2 regions of the Lacrimispora sanguinis genome follow, and region 1 is predicted to be linked to the other one. Evidence: riboswitches for the same ligand, from Rfam matches in the RefSeq annotation. Region 1 holds a riboswitch; the other holds the start of a gene.

Region 1 (7,338 bases):
GAGGTGGTATGCAGGCCTTCCCCCGTATTTCTGTTATAGTTGTCCAGATCCATTCTGGTAGCAAATCCGAAGAATTTATATGCTTCCTCCTCTTTTTTAAGCTGAGAAGCCAAAATGGAGTGTACAGAAGGGGAAAGCGAGCTTTCATGAATACATTTTGGCTCATAGTAATCATAATTACTTTCTAATTGTTCCTTGGTAAAATCTTTATTGTAAAGGAGCATCATCATTAAGACATCTGGCTGCTTTAACATGTTATTCCGGTATATCCTGTCATAGGTCCAGTGGTGATAAAGCGGGAATTCCTCCATGGATATCTGATCAATGTCAATATGTGGAAGATTAAAATATCCCTCGTGCTGTTCAAAAATCCCTGTTTCTTCCTGATAAGGAATGTACATATTCTCTGCTATCATACGAAACTTCTCAGTTTCCTTCTCTGTCAGGCCCCGGTCCCGAATGGCAGCATCATAAATTTCAGGTGCCATTTCAGAGCATCTTTTTAATACATCCAAAGTATATTCCAGAGTCTTTTTACCCATATAATTGGTATAGCAGTTATGATTCACCATCATCTGGAACTCATCCGGCCCCATAACTCCATAGAATCCATAACGGATGCCATCGCCGCTCCAATCTCCTCTGGAAGCTAACATTCTGCTGACTTCGATCAGAATCGGAAGACCTTTTTCAAATATAAACTGGTTGTCGCCTGTAATATTTTCATAATGCCAGTAACCGTAAGCTACCGCTGTGGATGCCTGCAGCTGCAGACTTGCATGCTGCCAGAGTGTGCAGCATTCTCTTCCCGTTATCGTAGCTATGGGATAAAAGGCGCCTTCACAGTCAAGATCTTTTGCTCTGTCCATAGCTTCTGAAAGTGTCAGGTAACGGAACTCCAGCAAATGCTTTGCTGCCTGTGGGTTATTAAAGATATAGAAAGGCAGGCAATAAGCTTCTGTATCCCAGAATGTATTGCCGCTGTAAGCTTCTCCTGTCAATCCTTTCGCCCCTATAATCGTTCCTTTATCAGCGCCATGATAAGTCTGATGCATCTGGAATATACAGTATCTGATCCCCTGCTGATTCAGCTCATCTCCCTTTATCTCTATATCAGATTCCTGCCATGCCCTATCCCACCATGCAATTGTTTCACTTTTTAATTTACTATAGGTCAATGCATTTAAAACCGCCGCATTCTCTTCACACTTCTTTTCAAATGCTTTCTTATCAGAATCCGATTTCCCCTTTCGGCTGATATTTCTGATAATTTTGGTAAATTCCAATGTTTTCCCTTCTTCAACCAAAAGTGTGAATCTTCTGATGTATTGCTTCTCTTCCTGTTCATCTTCTTTTTTTATGTAATCGCAAAGAAACTTACAGCTCACCAAAAGAGACAGATCCGTACCGATGGTATTTCCAAGCATACTGATGGTACTTTCATCTGCTGATCCTGACACGACCTTCCACATATTACGCCCAGTCATATGATGGATCTGGGTAAAATCAATACCGGAATGAAGCATTATTTCTCCGGAGAAGTTAAGAGGAGTTATTGTAATTCTCTGAACTGCGGTCTCTGCCTCTTTCATCGACAGAAAGCGTGTGAATTCAAATTTTATTTCTTTTCCATTTGCTAATACCCATATATAGGATCTGGTCAGAATACCACTTTTTAAATCTAATTCCCTATAGAAGTCTTTAAACTTTACTGTGTTTAAATCTAATAATTCTCCATCGGCTTCGATTCGGGTATATAACCAGTCTGCAGAATTTACAATGAAATCTGTTTTGTCAACAATTCCTTTATAGCTTGATTTCTCAAGCTGTATACTTTCATAAATGCCGTTAAAATAATTTCCGGTGAGGCTGTTGCCGGAATATCCTTCCTCAAAACTGCCCCTGGTCCCCATGTACTCATTACCCAGCGAAAAGATCGATTCAGAAACTAATGCATAATCCTTGTTAAATCCTTCTTCGGTAATTTTCCACGGGTGTACCTTATAATAAATATCTGCTGATTTTGCCATATTCTACCCCTTTATTGCTCCTGCTGCCGCACCTTCTGTTATCTGTTTCTGAAATACTGTAAATAAAATGATAGGAGGTATAATTGAGAATGCTACTGCCCGTAATATTTCTACATCCGTTGCATTGGATGTACGAAACATAAACAGTCTTACCATCACCGTCTCCTTCCCGGACCCGTTAAGTACCAGGTAAGGAAGAAGGAAATCAGACCAGGCTGCATTAATTGCAAAGATAACGACTACCATAACAATGGACTTTGACAGGGGAAGTACGACTCTTGCAAATGTCTTTAAGTAACTGCATCCGTCTAACCTGGCTGCCTCAATTAATTCCTTAGGCAGACTTTCAAAGAACTGTTTCAATAAAATCACATAAAATGCATTGGCTCCAAACGACAGCCAAAGCGGTAAAAAAGATTGATTTAATCCGATTCTGTTAATGTTGACAAATAAAGCAACTACACTGGTTGTAGCAGGAATCAAAAGACTCCACATAACCAGTCCGAAGACGATTTTATGTCCCTTGGGTTTTATAATGCCAAGTACATAAGCGATCAGGCCATTAAAAATAACAGCACTTACAACACTGCCTATTACAGAAATGAAAGAATTAATATAAAACTTACCGAACTTTAAATCATTCCACGTTTTTACATATGTACTAAAATTAAAATTGGAAGGCAGAATTGTTGCGCTTCTTCTAAATTCCTTAATATCCTTAAAGCTCGCCAGGAATACCCAGACAAGGGGAAACAAAGAGGCAATAACAATGCCAATACACAGCAAATAAATAAGGATAAGCAATGTTCTGGTGCGTTTGGAATGAAGGTCATAAAAACGGACGACTCCGTCTTCTTTTCTTCTATAACTGTCAAATAACATTCAAATCCCCCCTAATCTTCTTTTGATGCGGTAAATTTAAAATACATGCCGCTCAGAATGATTAAAACAATGCTCATCATAACGGATAACGCAGCCGCCATCGGATAATTAAAATCCTTGAAGGCATAATTGTATACCAATTGCATAATTGAAATACTTGCATTATTTGGCCCACCATTGGTCATAACCAGTGGTTCATAAATAATCTGAAATACCGCTATAATCTGCAAAATCAATAATGTCTTACCTAGAGCAAAAATGTTTGGAATAGTAATATAGCGCATTCGTTCTAAAATTCCTGCACCATCTATGGTAGCTGCTTCATAAAGTTCAGGGTTAATGTTAGTTATACCTGCCATATAAATAAATGCAGTAGACCCGGCACCTTTCCAAGTCATAACAGCTACAATTAAAGGGATCGTCCACTTTGGATTTGTAAGCCATATCTGCGGTGCTATCCCGATTTTCTCTAAAATAATGTTTAAAACTCCGGTATTGCCGGGACGGAAAAAGAACCCCCACATCAAAACCATGGCAAGACCCGGCATGACATTCGGAAAATATATGCCAACTCGGAAAAAGCTCTTAAAAAATGTTGTTTCTGTTATCAGAATTGCCAGTACGATAGGTACAAAGAACCCGATAATTATGGACCATAAAATATAGACAAATGTATTGGAAAAAGCCGCAAGAAAGTCCGGGTGTTTCAAAACTTTTGCATAATTTTGAAGGCCTACGAACTCCTGGAGACGAATCCCTTTCGCGGTATAAAGAGAGAGTCGGATGCTTTCAATCAATGGCTCCCATACGAAAAATGCAAATAGCAGGATTGTAGGCAGCATGATAAACCATCCTGTCAGATCTCTTTTTTTAAATCCTGTCCGCCTTGTCTTATTTGGCGGATTATGCTTAGTTTCAGCCACGTTATCTTCCCTCCTTATGTTCTAAATGTCTTATCAAAGCTGATGGGCATCTTGCAAAAGATCCCCATCAGCCTATTTGCTATATTTATTTGTTGACCTTTTGGTCTAACATCTCTTGATAATTATCGTTTGCTGTTTTCATAAGTGCAGGAATATCCGCATTCTTATCTGTGATAACTGCCTGAAGAACTTTTGTGAGTTCCGCATATAGATCCTGTGCAGAACCGGGTTCTTCTGCTCTTAAATTGCCACTTGTTTTGATAATATTAAAATAGTCGTTATAAAGCTTCATATCAACGTTACTGTATTCTTCTGTTACTGCCTTTTCCGCATCCAGAACTTTCTGATCTACCCAGCAGGGGAAACGAGGAATTACAGGTACATTGTTGTTAACTTTGTTCTGATCATCCGCTTTCATGCCGGCAATCGCTACCTCTGTGGCAACTGGCGCTTTCCCCATAATCTCAAGGTAATCAAGCGCTGCATTAATCTGTTCCGGTGTTGCGTCTTTTGAGAACATATATGGAGTACCACCAGATAAGGAGTACTGTCCTTTCGGCCCTGCAGGAATAGGAACGATAGATAACTTATCAACAGGAAGACCATTAACCTGTGTAGGCTGGTTTACTGCATCGTTTGCCGCCATATACATAGCAGCTGTTCCGGTTCCCAATGCACCAAAACCCGTTCCCCAATCTTCATTGGTAGGATCGGCAGTAAGTACGTCATAATCCCATTTTAAAGATTTTACATAATCCATAGCAGCAATTGCTTCAGGACTGTTTACATTCGCAACATATTTTCCGTCTTTTTCAAGTGTAAACGTTGCACCAAATCCCCAGGCAATGTTGCTGAAGTGCCAGCCGCCTGCTCCGTCTTTCGCTAAAAGGCAAAAACCGGCCTGACCTGTCTTATCTTTGATTGTCTTAGCTGTCTCAGCAAGTTCAGCCCAAGTCTTGGGATACTGGGGATATCCATTGGCATCAATCAAGCCGGCTTCTTCAAAAAGCTCAACATTAAGCATCAAACCAAGTGCGTATCCATCACGGGGAAGTCCATAGATCCTGCCATCTTTGGAAAGCATATCACGGATAGAAGGATTCATTGCTGTGTCCCAGCCTCTGGCCTTTAATTCATCCGTTATGTCAGCCACAAAACCTCCATTAATTAACTTCTGCGGCTCTGTAAACCATGTATCAAAAATAGTAGGCAGGTTTCCTGATTCTGCTAAGGATACGAATGTATCCGTCGCGTATTTGTAATATGCAGGAATCACTTCTACGTTAGGGTGCTTCTCATTGAAGGTTTTTACATATCCTTCATGAAGCTTAACATCGTCAGTTAATGTATCTTCCGGCCAGATACCAAGCTTAATCTGGAATTTTTCAGCAGGCGCCGCCGCAGGTACCCCTGCAGTCACTCCCTCTGTAGTTGCTCCCACTGCAGATGTTTCGTTTTTTTTGCATCCAACTAACGTTGTTGCGACTAGCAGTATACATATGAGCATACTGACAAGCCTTTTCATTTTTTTCATAAATCTTCCCCTTCCTTTGATATGTTTCTATATAGTTTTACGTTAAACTTACCCCGCAGCATGTTATGTATTGTTGATTTAACGTTAAACCTATTATAGCAGTTGTGTATTTTGATGTCAATGAGTTTTATTTATTATTTATTATTGTGTATATTGCATTAAACGACATAATATTTAGCGGGGATGTTCCCTGAAACAAAGCTTAATTACTGATTTGTCAATGGGTTAGGGCGTGTAAAAATAAAATTACGAACAAGGTGGGAAAAGACATTCTGTAACTCATTTACAGACTTTGTGAATGGCTACTTAGAAATATCTCCAATGCGTGAGCATAATATTAACAGTTGACAAATGAAAAACACGTAGTATAATGACTCTTAATTGAATAAAATCTTCAGGGCAGGGTTCAATTCCCTACCGGTGGTAAAGCCCACGAGCCGCAAGGCATGATTCGGTGTGATTCCGAAGCCGACAGTATAGTCTGGAAAAAAGAAGATGATAAGTCACAGTATTTCTGTGTATATGTAAATTCGCTCTGGAACCATTTTTTTGTTCCAGAGTTTTTTTATTGTAAAATATACCCATTTGTACACGTGATTTATATATGCCCTGAACAACTTTGTTCAAGGCATTTTGTTTTTTGGAGGTGTTGTATGACTGATACGGAATACATGAGAATTGCCTTACAGCTTGCAAAGAAAGGATGTGGTTTTACAAGTCCAAATCCCATGGTGGGGGCGGTGATTGTGAAAGACGGTGAGATCATCGGACAGGGATATCACCAGAAATACGGGGAACTTCATGCGGAACGCAATGCTCTGGCTAACTGCAAAACATCGCCAGCAGGGGCGGCCATGTATGTGACTCTGGAGCCTTGCTGCCATTCTGGCATGACGCCCCCCTGCACCGATGCGATTTTAGAGAGTGGTATCCGCCGTGTGGTAATCGGCTCCTGTGACCCGAACCCACTGGTAGGGGGGAAAGGCATTGAGCTGTTACGTTCCTGTGGAATTGAAGTCACAAAAGGAGTACTAAAAGATGAATGCGATGCACTAAACCAGATTTTCTTTCACTACATCCAAAACGGAACCCCTTATGTGATCATGAAGTACGCCATGACACTGGATGGGAAAATTGCAACACGCACCGGAAAATCCCAATGGATTACCGGTGAAGCGGCGCGAAGACGGGTTCATGAGGACCGGCACCGCTATTCTGCCATTATGGCAGGGGTTGGTACTGTCCTTGCGGACGACCCGCTGTTGACCTGTCGGCTGGAGAATAGCAGAAATCCGCTCCGCATTGTCTGTGATACCCATCTAAAAACGCCCTTAAGTGCAAAGCTTGTTACCACCACCGGAATTGCTGCCACTCTCCTTGCTACGGCAAATACGGATCAAGAAAAGCATCGCCCGTATCTGGAAGCAGGCTGTGACATCCTGGTACTCCCTCAAAAAGAAGGACATATTGATTTGAACTGCCTTATGACAGCTCTGGGTGAAAGAAACATTGACAGTGTGATACTAGAAGGAGGCGGTATGTTAAACTGGTCTGCCCTGCAATGCGGAATCGTCAACAAAGTACAGGCCTACATTGCCCCTAAACTGTTTGGAGGCTGCGGAAAAACCCCAGTAATGGGCTTTGGCATAGATAGCCCCGACCAGGCTTTTCATTTAAGCAAGCCAGCAATCTCATGGTTTGAGGAAGATATTTTATTGGAAAGTGAGGTAATCAGGTGTTCACAGGTATCATAGAAGAAATCGGCAAAATACAAACCGTCCGCAAAGGTGCAGCGTCCTCTTCTATCTCTGTTCAGGCAAAGAAAGTCATGCAGGATGTCCACATAGGGGACAGCATCGCGGTCAACGGTGTATGTCTCACGGTTACAGCCTTTTCTCAAGGCGGATTTACTGCTGATGTTATGCACGAAACCTTTAACCGCTCCTCTCTTGGAAGCTTACAAAAGGGA
Region 2 (7,338 bases), 1.9 Mb from region 1:
CTGTGGTTGGATTATTCGAAAGGCTAAATAAGTGCTATAGTGATGCAGAAGAATTAAACTACTTCTATTCAGAAGAGCTCCCAGATTTCATTTCTGCTATAGAGATAGATAGTATCAACTCCTTTATAACTAAATGGAATGAGTTGTTTTTAAAAAACGAAGAATATTTAACAGAATCTAATATAAGCGGCATTTTATATATTTTTGATACGCTACAAAGTAAAGCAACAGGGTACGATTTTTCTGAATGCATAACTAGCTTGCCCGATTATCTGGACTATGGGGATAATATTGATTTCTATGGGAAAAGTAGAAAAAAATATACATTGAAAATGGATGAGCTATATCTCTCTTGCGACAATGGTGAAACTGATCAATTAGACATCACTTTATTCAATTGTAGAGGTGAATCTTTAGGAATGGGTTCTATTAACCTTACCTACGGCTTTGTCGAATTTGATGATGATGGTAACGTAGGTGATGCTTGCGACGAAGATATCGAATATTGTACCACCGACATTATTTCTGCTTTAGAAAATATTGTGATAGAATTTGAGGAGAGTGTTGAATCTGATAAAGTCATTTTAGAACAACTCCAAACTGAACTTAATATTTAGATAGTTATGTTAAGCACCTATCAAAATGAAAATGTGCCTTTTTTGCCCTTGATTTATCAAGTGTCCCGTCTCTATAAAGTTATAATTTAAGCCACAGGCTTCTATGCCTGTGGCTTATTGTTTAAGTGGAGATAGTGGGATTCGAACCCATGACCTCTTGAATGCCATTCAAGCGCTCTCCCAGCTGAGCTATACCCCCGTATGGTCGAAAACCCTTTATCTATGCGGGTTTCCAGCATTTTACTTTTTTAAATCTACTTCTTCTTTGAGGGGTTGTTTACCGGATATCTTGCGCTCCCAGCTGAGCTATACCCCCATGTCCGCTATTATAGCAAAGCATTAAAAAAATTGCAACAACATATTGCATTTATTTTTTAAAATGTTATAATAATTCAAGAACATTTGAATATAGTTGTCTTCAGGGCAGGGTGAAATTCCCGACCGGCGGTAAAGTCCGCGAGCGCAAATTGCGCAGAATTGGTGTAATTCCAATACCGACAGTATAGTCTGGATGAAAGAAGATGTGTTAAATAGTGATAATACACCTGTTTATTTTTAACACCTGAAAGGCATACTTTCAGGTGTTACTTATTTTTCAGGAGGCTTTACCATGAATATGACAAAGCAAACAAGTAAACTCACCCTCATGGCCATGCTCTGTGCGCTGGCCTTTGTAGCCGTTGTGGCGATCCGGATCCCTCTGATCCCCTTGCTGCCTTTCTTAGAGTATGAACCCAAGGATGTTATTATCCTTACCGGCGGCTTCTTATTCGGACCAATGTCAGCAGCGCTGATCTCCGTCATCGTGGCTTTTGTGGAGATGTTTACCATCAGCAGCACCGGACCCATTGGACTGATCATGAACGTTCTTTCTTCGGTGGCATTTGTCTGTCCGGCGGCTTACCTCTATAAGAAACGGCATTCCCTTTTTGGTGCATTCCTTGGCATGGTGGCAGGTACCTTACTCATGACTCTGGTCATGGTCTTGTGGAACTACCTGATCACCCCAATTTATATGGGATATCCAAGGGACGCCGTGGTAAAGCTTCTACTCCCTGCATTCGTACCCTTTAACCTTTTAAAGGGAGGAATCAACACGGCCCTGACTCTTCTTATCTATAAGCCATTAGTCACCACGCTCAGAAAATCGAATCTCATGGTTCCGGCTTCAACGGATGCACCAAAAAAGCGCACTTTCAATCTTGGTATGACTCTTGCTGCAGGGATCATATTAATAACCTGTGTTCTGGCTGTCCTGGTTATGAAGGGAATTATCTAATCAAAAAGCATAAAAAAGAAGGAAAATCCCCGTAAGGTACGCACTCAATAAATAATATTATATAACGCACGGCATAGTCAGTTTCGGCTATGCCGTTTTGCTATTTGTTTCTTTCATATCCGGCAGTTCTATCATACAAACATAGTTGTAATGGATTACTACCTTCTCCCCCGCACCTCCTGTTTATCCACAAGGTTGGAAAACGGGTTGAAAATGAAAACTTCCCCTACATATGGATAAATATGGTATAATGGAGACAGGAAGAAAACCGAAATCCGCTTAGGGTACTAAAATATAATCCATCCTTCAACATGTGAGGTAAAGAAATCATGACAAACAAAAAAATCATAGTACAATTTACAATCCTGACATTTTCCATAGCCTATCTTGTTTCAGGTGCATTGATTATTCTTGGACAATTCGGATATTCGGTTTACAATTGGGTTCACACGTTACAACAATTCGTGATGAATATTCCTTTTTCAATCTATATCTTATCGCCCGCTATTGCCTCCTATATCGTTCTGAAGAAAAATAACAAAATAGCAAATTTTAAGGAATGGCTGAAAACCGTTTTTTACGCCAAAAATAACATATATCCCTATTTATTCGTAGTTGCAGGGCTTGCACTGTATTTTTCGATACATATAGTAGTTACAGGCCGCACAGAAATGGTGCTTCCATTTTATACGTTCTTCCTTTCTCTTCCTGGCTGTCTTATAATCGGCGGTTTGGAGGAATCTGGCTGGATGTACATATTGCAGCCTGAGCTTGATAAAAAATATGGGTATGTTTTATCTTCAATTTTTGCCGGTATCATTTGGACCTTTTGGCATATCCCTCTCTTCTTCATTCCGGGGACGAATCACGGAGATGGACTCATTAACTTTTGGATGTTTGCAGTTCAACTCATGGCATTTCGGTTTTTCAACGGGGCAATCTACAAAATATCAGGAAAAGGCCGTGTGTTTATGTGTGTATTATTCCACACCATGTTCAATGCGGCATCCCCCATCTTTGGCACCATGACTATGACTTGGGCCGGAACAATTGCCGCAAATTCTGCGCTTATTCTTGTTTCAATTATAACCGTTGTGATATACGATAAAAAGAGCAGACGAATCGCATAAGCAAGCATTTAGGGTAACCCTTTAGACCCTCGTTGTGCATGTCAAAGCTTCGCCCCGCCCCTCTCAACGCAAAAGACGGACTATCAGCTTCACGCCGATAGTCCGTTTTTGTTATCACATTGTCAAATTATTTTAACAAAATGGATTTTCTGATTTATAAAGCATTCCCTTTGGCTGATTAAATCCAATCTCTTCTACCCCAAGGTACTTAAACACTTCAAATAAAGCCTTGCCATAATGTCCGAAAGCAACTGCTCCATGATGAGGGAAGTTCTTCTCGATCAGCACATGGCGGTAAAATCTTCCCATTTCCGGAATAGCGAAAACACCGATGGAACCAAAGGAACGGGTGGCTACAGGAAGCACCTCTCCCTGGGCAACGTATGCACGGAGTAAATTGTCCGCAGTGCTCTGAAGACGGAAGAATGTAATATCGCCAGGAGCGATATCGCCCTCAAGAGTTCCCTGGGTAACCTCTTCTGGGAGTGCTCTTGCCATGATCATCTGATATTTCATCGTGCAGGAAGAAAGCTTTCTGGAGCATGTGTTTCCGCAATGGAAGCCCATAAAGGTATCCTGGTGGGTATAATCATGCTTACCCTTAATATCTCCCTCATACATATCGGCAGGAACCGTATTATTAATGTCAAGCAGGGTTACAGCATCCATGCTTACGCAGGTTCCGATGAATTCACTGAGAGCTCCGTAAATGTCCACTTCACAGGAAACCGGGATGCCCATTCCTGTCAGACGGCTGTTTACATAGCAGGGAACACAGCCAAACTGAGTCTGGAATGCTGGCCAGCATTTTCCTGCAATGGCTACATATTTCCGGTATCCCTTGTGGGCCTCTACCCAATCCAACAGGGTGAGTTCATACTGAGCAAGCTTTGGAAGAATTTCCGGCTTCTGGTTTCCTTCTCCCAGTTCCTTTTCCATATCTTTTACCACATCAGGGATTCTTGGATCGTTTGCATGCTTATTGAAGGCCTCAAACAGATCCAGTTCAGAGTTCTCCTCAATCTCAACACCCAAGTTATAAAGCTGTTTAATGGGGGCATTGCATGCAAGGAAGTTTAAGGGGCGTGGGCCGAAGCTTATGATTTTCAACTGGGAAAGTCCTACCAGAGTTCTGGCAATAGGAAGGAATTCCTCGATCATGTCGGCACATTCCTCAGCCGTTCCCACCGGATATTCCGGTATGTATGCTTTAATATTTCTAAGTTTTAAATTATAGCTTGCATTTAACATTCCGCAGTATGCATCCCCACGTCCCTGGGTTAAGTTATCTCCGCTTTCCTCAGCAGCTGCAATAAACATAACCGGTCCGTCAAAATGCTTTGCAAGAAGGGTCTCTGAAATTTCAGGTCCGAAGTTACCTAAATAGACTACCAGTGCATCACAGCCAGCTTTCTTCACATCCTCCAGAGCCTGAACCATGTGGATTTCACTTTCTACGATACATACTGGACTCTCGTAGATATTTGCGGCATCATACTTTGCGCTATACGCCTCCACCAATGCTTTTCTTCTGTTTACTGATAAAGCTTCCGGGAAACAGTCCCTGCTTACCGCTACGATTCCTATTTTTATTTCTGGGATATTATTCATTCTATAACTCCTCCTGTTGTTATTCAGGCATGTTCCTTAGGAATATATGCCTGTGATTTTATTGTTAAGCATTTGTCAAACAGATAGATTTTCTCCTGTTATTCCGATATAAGCATGTTCCGGGAGCCCGCCCTCTTTGTGTCCAATGAGCCATTTATTTTTGGCAAACAGCAGTCTGTCTTCTTCATTTACTGCTTCTCCTGCTGGCTCTAAGTCGGTATTGGTATCCTTTGGCAGAATTACAACACATCGGAAACCGCCTTCCTCTGCATGACAGGGTGCATAATGAAGGGTCGTGGCATAAACTTCGATCACGGTTCCTGCTGGAACGAGGAATGCCTCCATCTTACCGGAATCATAGGTATAATCCGGGGTAATATCCTGCTGCCTTCCTAAGATCAGGATTAAGTCCGTCACAGCAATATTGATTTCTGAACTTCTGTGATATTCCGCAGCATTCAGCTTCTTATTGTGGCCGTTGCAGTAGCCTACCTGAATGGGAAGCTGGCCGTACAGTTTCTTTTCCATTTCTTTTGAAACCGCCAGTTCCTCTAACTCCGCTACGGAAGGAACATAAACCACATCATCCGGAAGGGGTGTCTCCTTCATCTTTTCCAACAGTTCCCCTGCATCATATCCTGTAACCACTTTCCCATAAACATGAAAGGCAGGATCTGTCACTGGTTTGATTGTTAATCCCATGGTTTTACCTCTCCTTTTCTATTCTCCGAATACAGCCAGATAATCCTTTTTAAATTTTTCAATGCCCTGGTCCGTTAACGGGTGCTGCGTCATCTGTACCAGCACCTTATACGGTACCGTTGCTATATCTGCCCCTGCTCTGGCACAGTCGATTACATGAATCGGATTGCGCACGCTGGCTGCAATGATCTCCGTCTCGATCCCGTGCATCTGGAAAATATCCATAATATCTTCAATGAGATTGATTCCCGGCATGGAGATATCGTCCAAACGTCCCAAAAATGGGGAAACATAGGAGGCTCCGGCTCTTGCTGCCAGAAGAGCCTGGGCAGCGGAAAACACCAGGGTAACGTTGGTGGGGATATTTTCTGCGTTCAGCACCTTTACTGCTTTTAAGCCTTCTACTGTCATGGGGATCTTAACAACCATGTTTGGATGGATCGCCGCAATCTCCCGGCCTTCCTTTATCATGCCTTCTGCATCAGTCGTGGTAGCCTTCACCTCTCCGCTGATTGGTCCGTCAACGATAGATGCGATTTCCTCGATTACCTGCTTAAAATCACGCCCTTCCTTTGCGATCAGGGAAGGATTTGTGGTAACCCCGCAGATAATCCCCATTTCATTGGCCATTCTGATTTCTTCTACATTTGCCGTATCAATAAAAAAACGCATATCTTCACCCTCCTGTTTTCCTTTGTAGTTATTTACAAAGCTGCAAGTTTCTTATAGCTGCCTTTTAAATCTTCATACAGTTCTTTATATAACTGATGGTATTTCTTATAGAGGCCGACCTGGTTTTCCTCCGGTCCTGTAGACTTATCCGCAGAAATCAGGGCATCACAGGCAGCTTCCACGCTCTCATAAATACCGCACCCGACTCCGGCCAGAATGGCGGCTCCCAGGGCCGGTCCTTCTGTCTGAGCCACGGTCTTCACATGACAGTCATACATATCCGCAAGCATCTGACGCCATACCGGGCTCTTTCCGCCGCCGCCGCATGCCATCATCTCTCCGACTTGGATTCCCATTTCATTAAGGATATCATTGCAGTCGCTGAGAGAATAAGAAACTCCTTCCATTACAGCCCGCAGCATGTGCTTTCTCGTATGGATGGCAGAAAGTCCAAAGAACACTCCCCGGCAGTCCGGATCCAGATGAGGAGTCCTCTCCCCCATTAAGTATGGAAGGTAAATAAGCTTATCGCTTCCTGCTTCCACCTGGCTCACATCCCGGTTGATGAGATCGTAAACATCAATCCCCTGTTTATTTGCTTCTTCTACATAGTCCTGGCAGAAATTATCCTTAAACCATTTTAAGGACAGTCCAGCCCCCTGGGTCACTCCCATGACATGCCATGCTCCAGGAACCGCACAGCAACAGGTATGAACTCTACCTTTTGGGTCAATGGTTACCTGGCTGCTGTGAGCAAACACAACCCCGGAAGTTCCTATGGTGGTAAAGGCTGTTCCATCCTTCACAACCCCTGTTCCGACTGCAGCCGCCGCATTGTCTCCGGCACCTCCCACAACCTTTGTCTCCTCCGAAAGCCCGGTTCTCTCCGCAATCTCAGGAAGAAGTGTTCCTGTTACCTCACAGGATTCAAAGACTTCACCCAATAGCTTTGGATTAATATCAAGCTTATTCAAAACTTCCTCGGACCAGCACCTTCCGGGCACATCTAAAAGCTGCATTCCGCTGGCATCGGAAACCTCAGTGGCAAAAACTCCGGTTAATATGTAACGGATATAATCCTTGGGAAGGAGGATATGCCTGCACCGATCGTAATTCTCAGGCTCATTCTTCCTTACCCATAAAATCTTGGCTGCTGTCCAACCAGTAAGAGGCGGATTTGCGGTAATCTCGATCCAGCGCTCTTTTGGCATGATCGTAAGCATGTCTTCTACTTCGGCAGCCGTTCTCTGGTCGCACCAGATAATAGAGGGGCGTATCACCTCATTCTTTTCATCAAGCATCACAAGTCCGTGCATCTGACCTGAGA

What was found. Region 1 has a riboswitch for FMN ahead of ribD (bifunctional diaminohydroxyphosphoribosylaminopyrimidine deaminase/5-amino-6-(5-phosphoribosylamino)uracil reductase RibD). Riboswitches for the same ligand answer to the same signal wherever they lie in the genome.
Region 2: it holds a riboswitch for FMN, as region 1 does, so the genes downstream of both, ACHZES_RS07035 (ECF transporter S component) here and ribD (bifunctional diaminohydroxyphosphoribosylaminopyrimidine deaminase/5-amino-6-(5-phosphoribosylamino)uracil reductase RibD) in region 1, are expected to answer to the same signal.

Annotation. Positions count from the first base shown of each region.
Region 1 covers NZ_CP173277.1:5,010,005-5,017,342, reverse strand. Annotated here, with positions in the region: gene ACHZES_RS23435 (glycoside hydrolase family 65 protein) at 1-2,030, opposite strand, end outside; gene ACHZES_RS23430 (carbohydrate ABC transporter permease) at 2,034-2,912, opposite strand; gene ACHZES_RS23425 (carbohydrate ABC transporter permease) at 2,924-3,835, opposite strand; gene ACHZES_RS23420 (ABC transporter substrate-binding protein) at 3,921-5,369, opposite strand; FMN riboswitch at 5,756-5,870, shown strand; gene ribD (bifunctional diaminohydroxyphosphoribosylaminopyrimidine deaminase/5-amino-6-(5-phosphoribosylamino)uracil reductase RibD) at 6,023-7,123, shown strand; gene ACHZES_RS23410 (riboflavin synthase) at 7,105-7,338, shown strand, end outside.
Region 2 covers NZ_CP173277.1:1,502,853-1,510,190, forward strand. Annotated here, with positions in the region: gene ACHZES_RS07025 (PIN domain-containing protein) at 1-617, shown strand, start outside; tRNA gene ACHZES_RS07030 (tRNA-Ala) at 744-816, opposite strand; FMN riboswitch at 1,028-1,144, shown strand; gene ACHZES_RS07035 (ECF transporter S component) at 1,228-1,896, shown strand; gene ACHZES_RS07040 (CPBP family intramembrane glutamic endopeptidase) at 2,226-3,026, shown strand; gene ACHZES_RS07045 (L-fucose/L-arabinose isomerase family protein) at 3,159-4,637, opposite strand; gene ACHZES_RS07050 (DUF4867 family protein) at 4,713-5,339, opposite strand; gene fsa (fructose-6-phosphate aldolase) at 5,358-6,011, opposite strand; gene xylB (xylulokinase) at 6,044-7,338, opposite strand, start outside.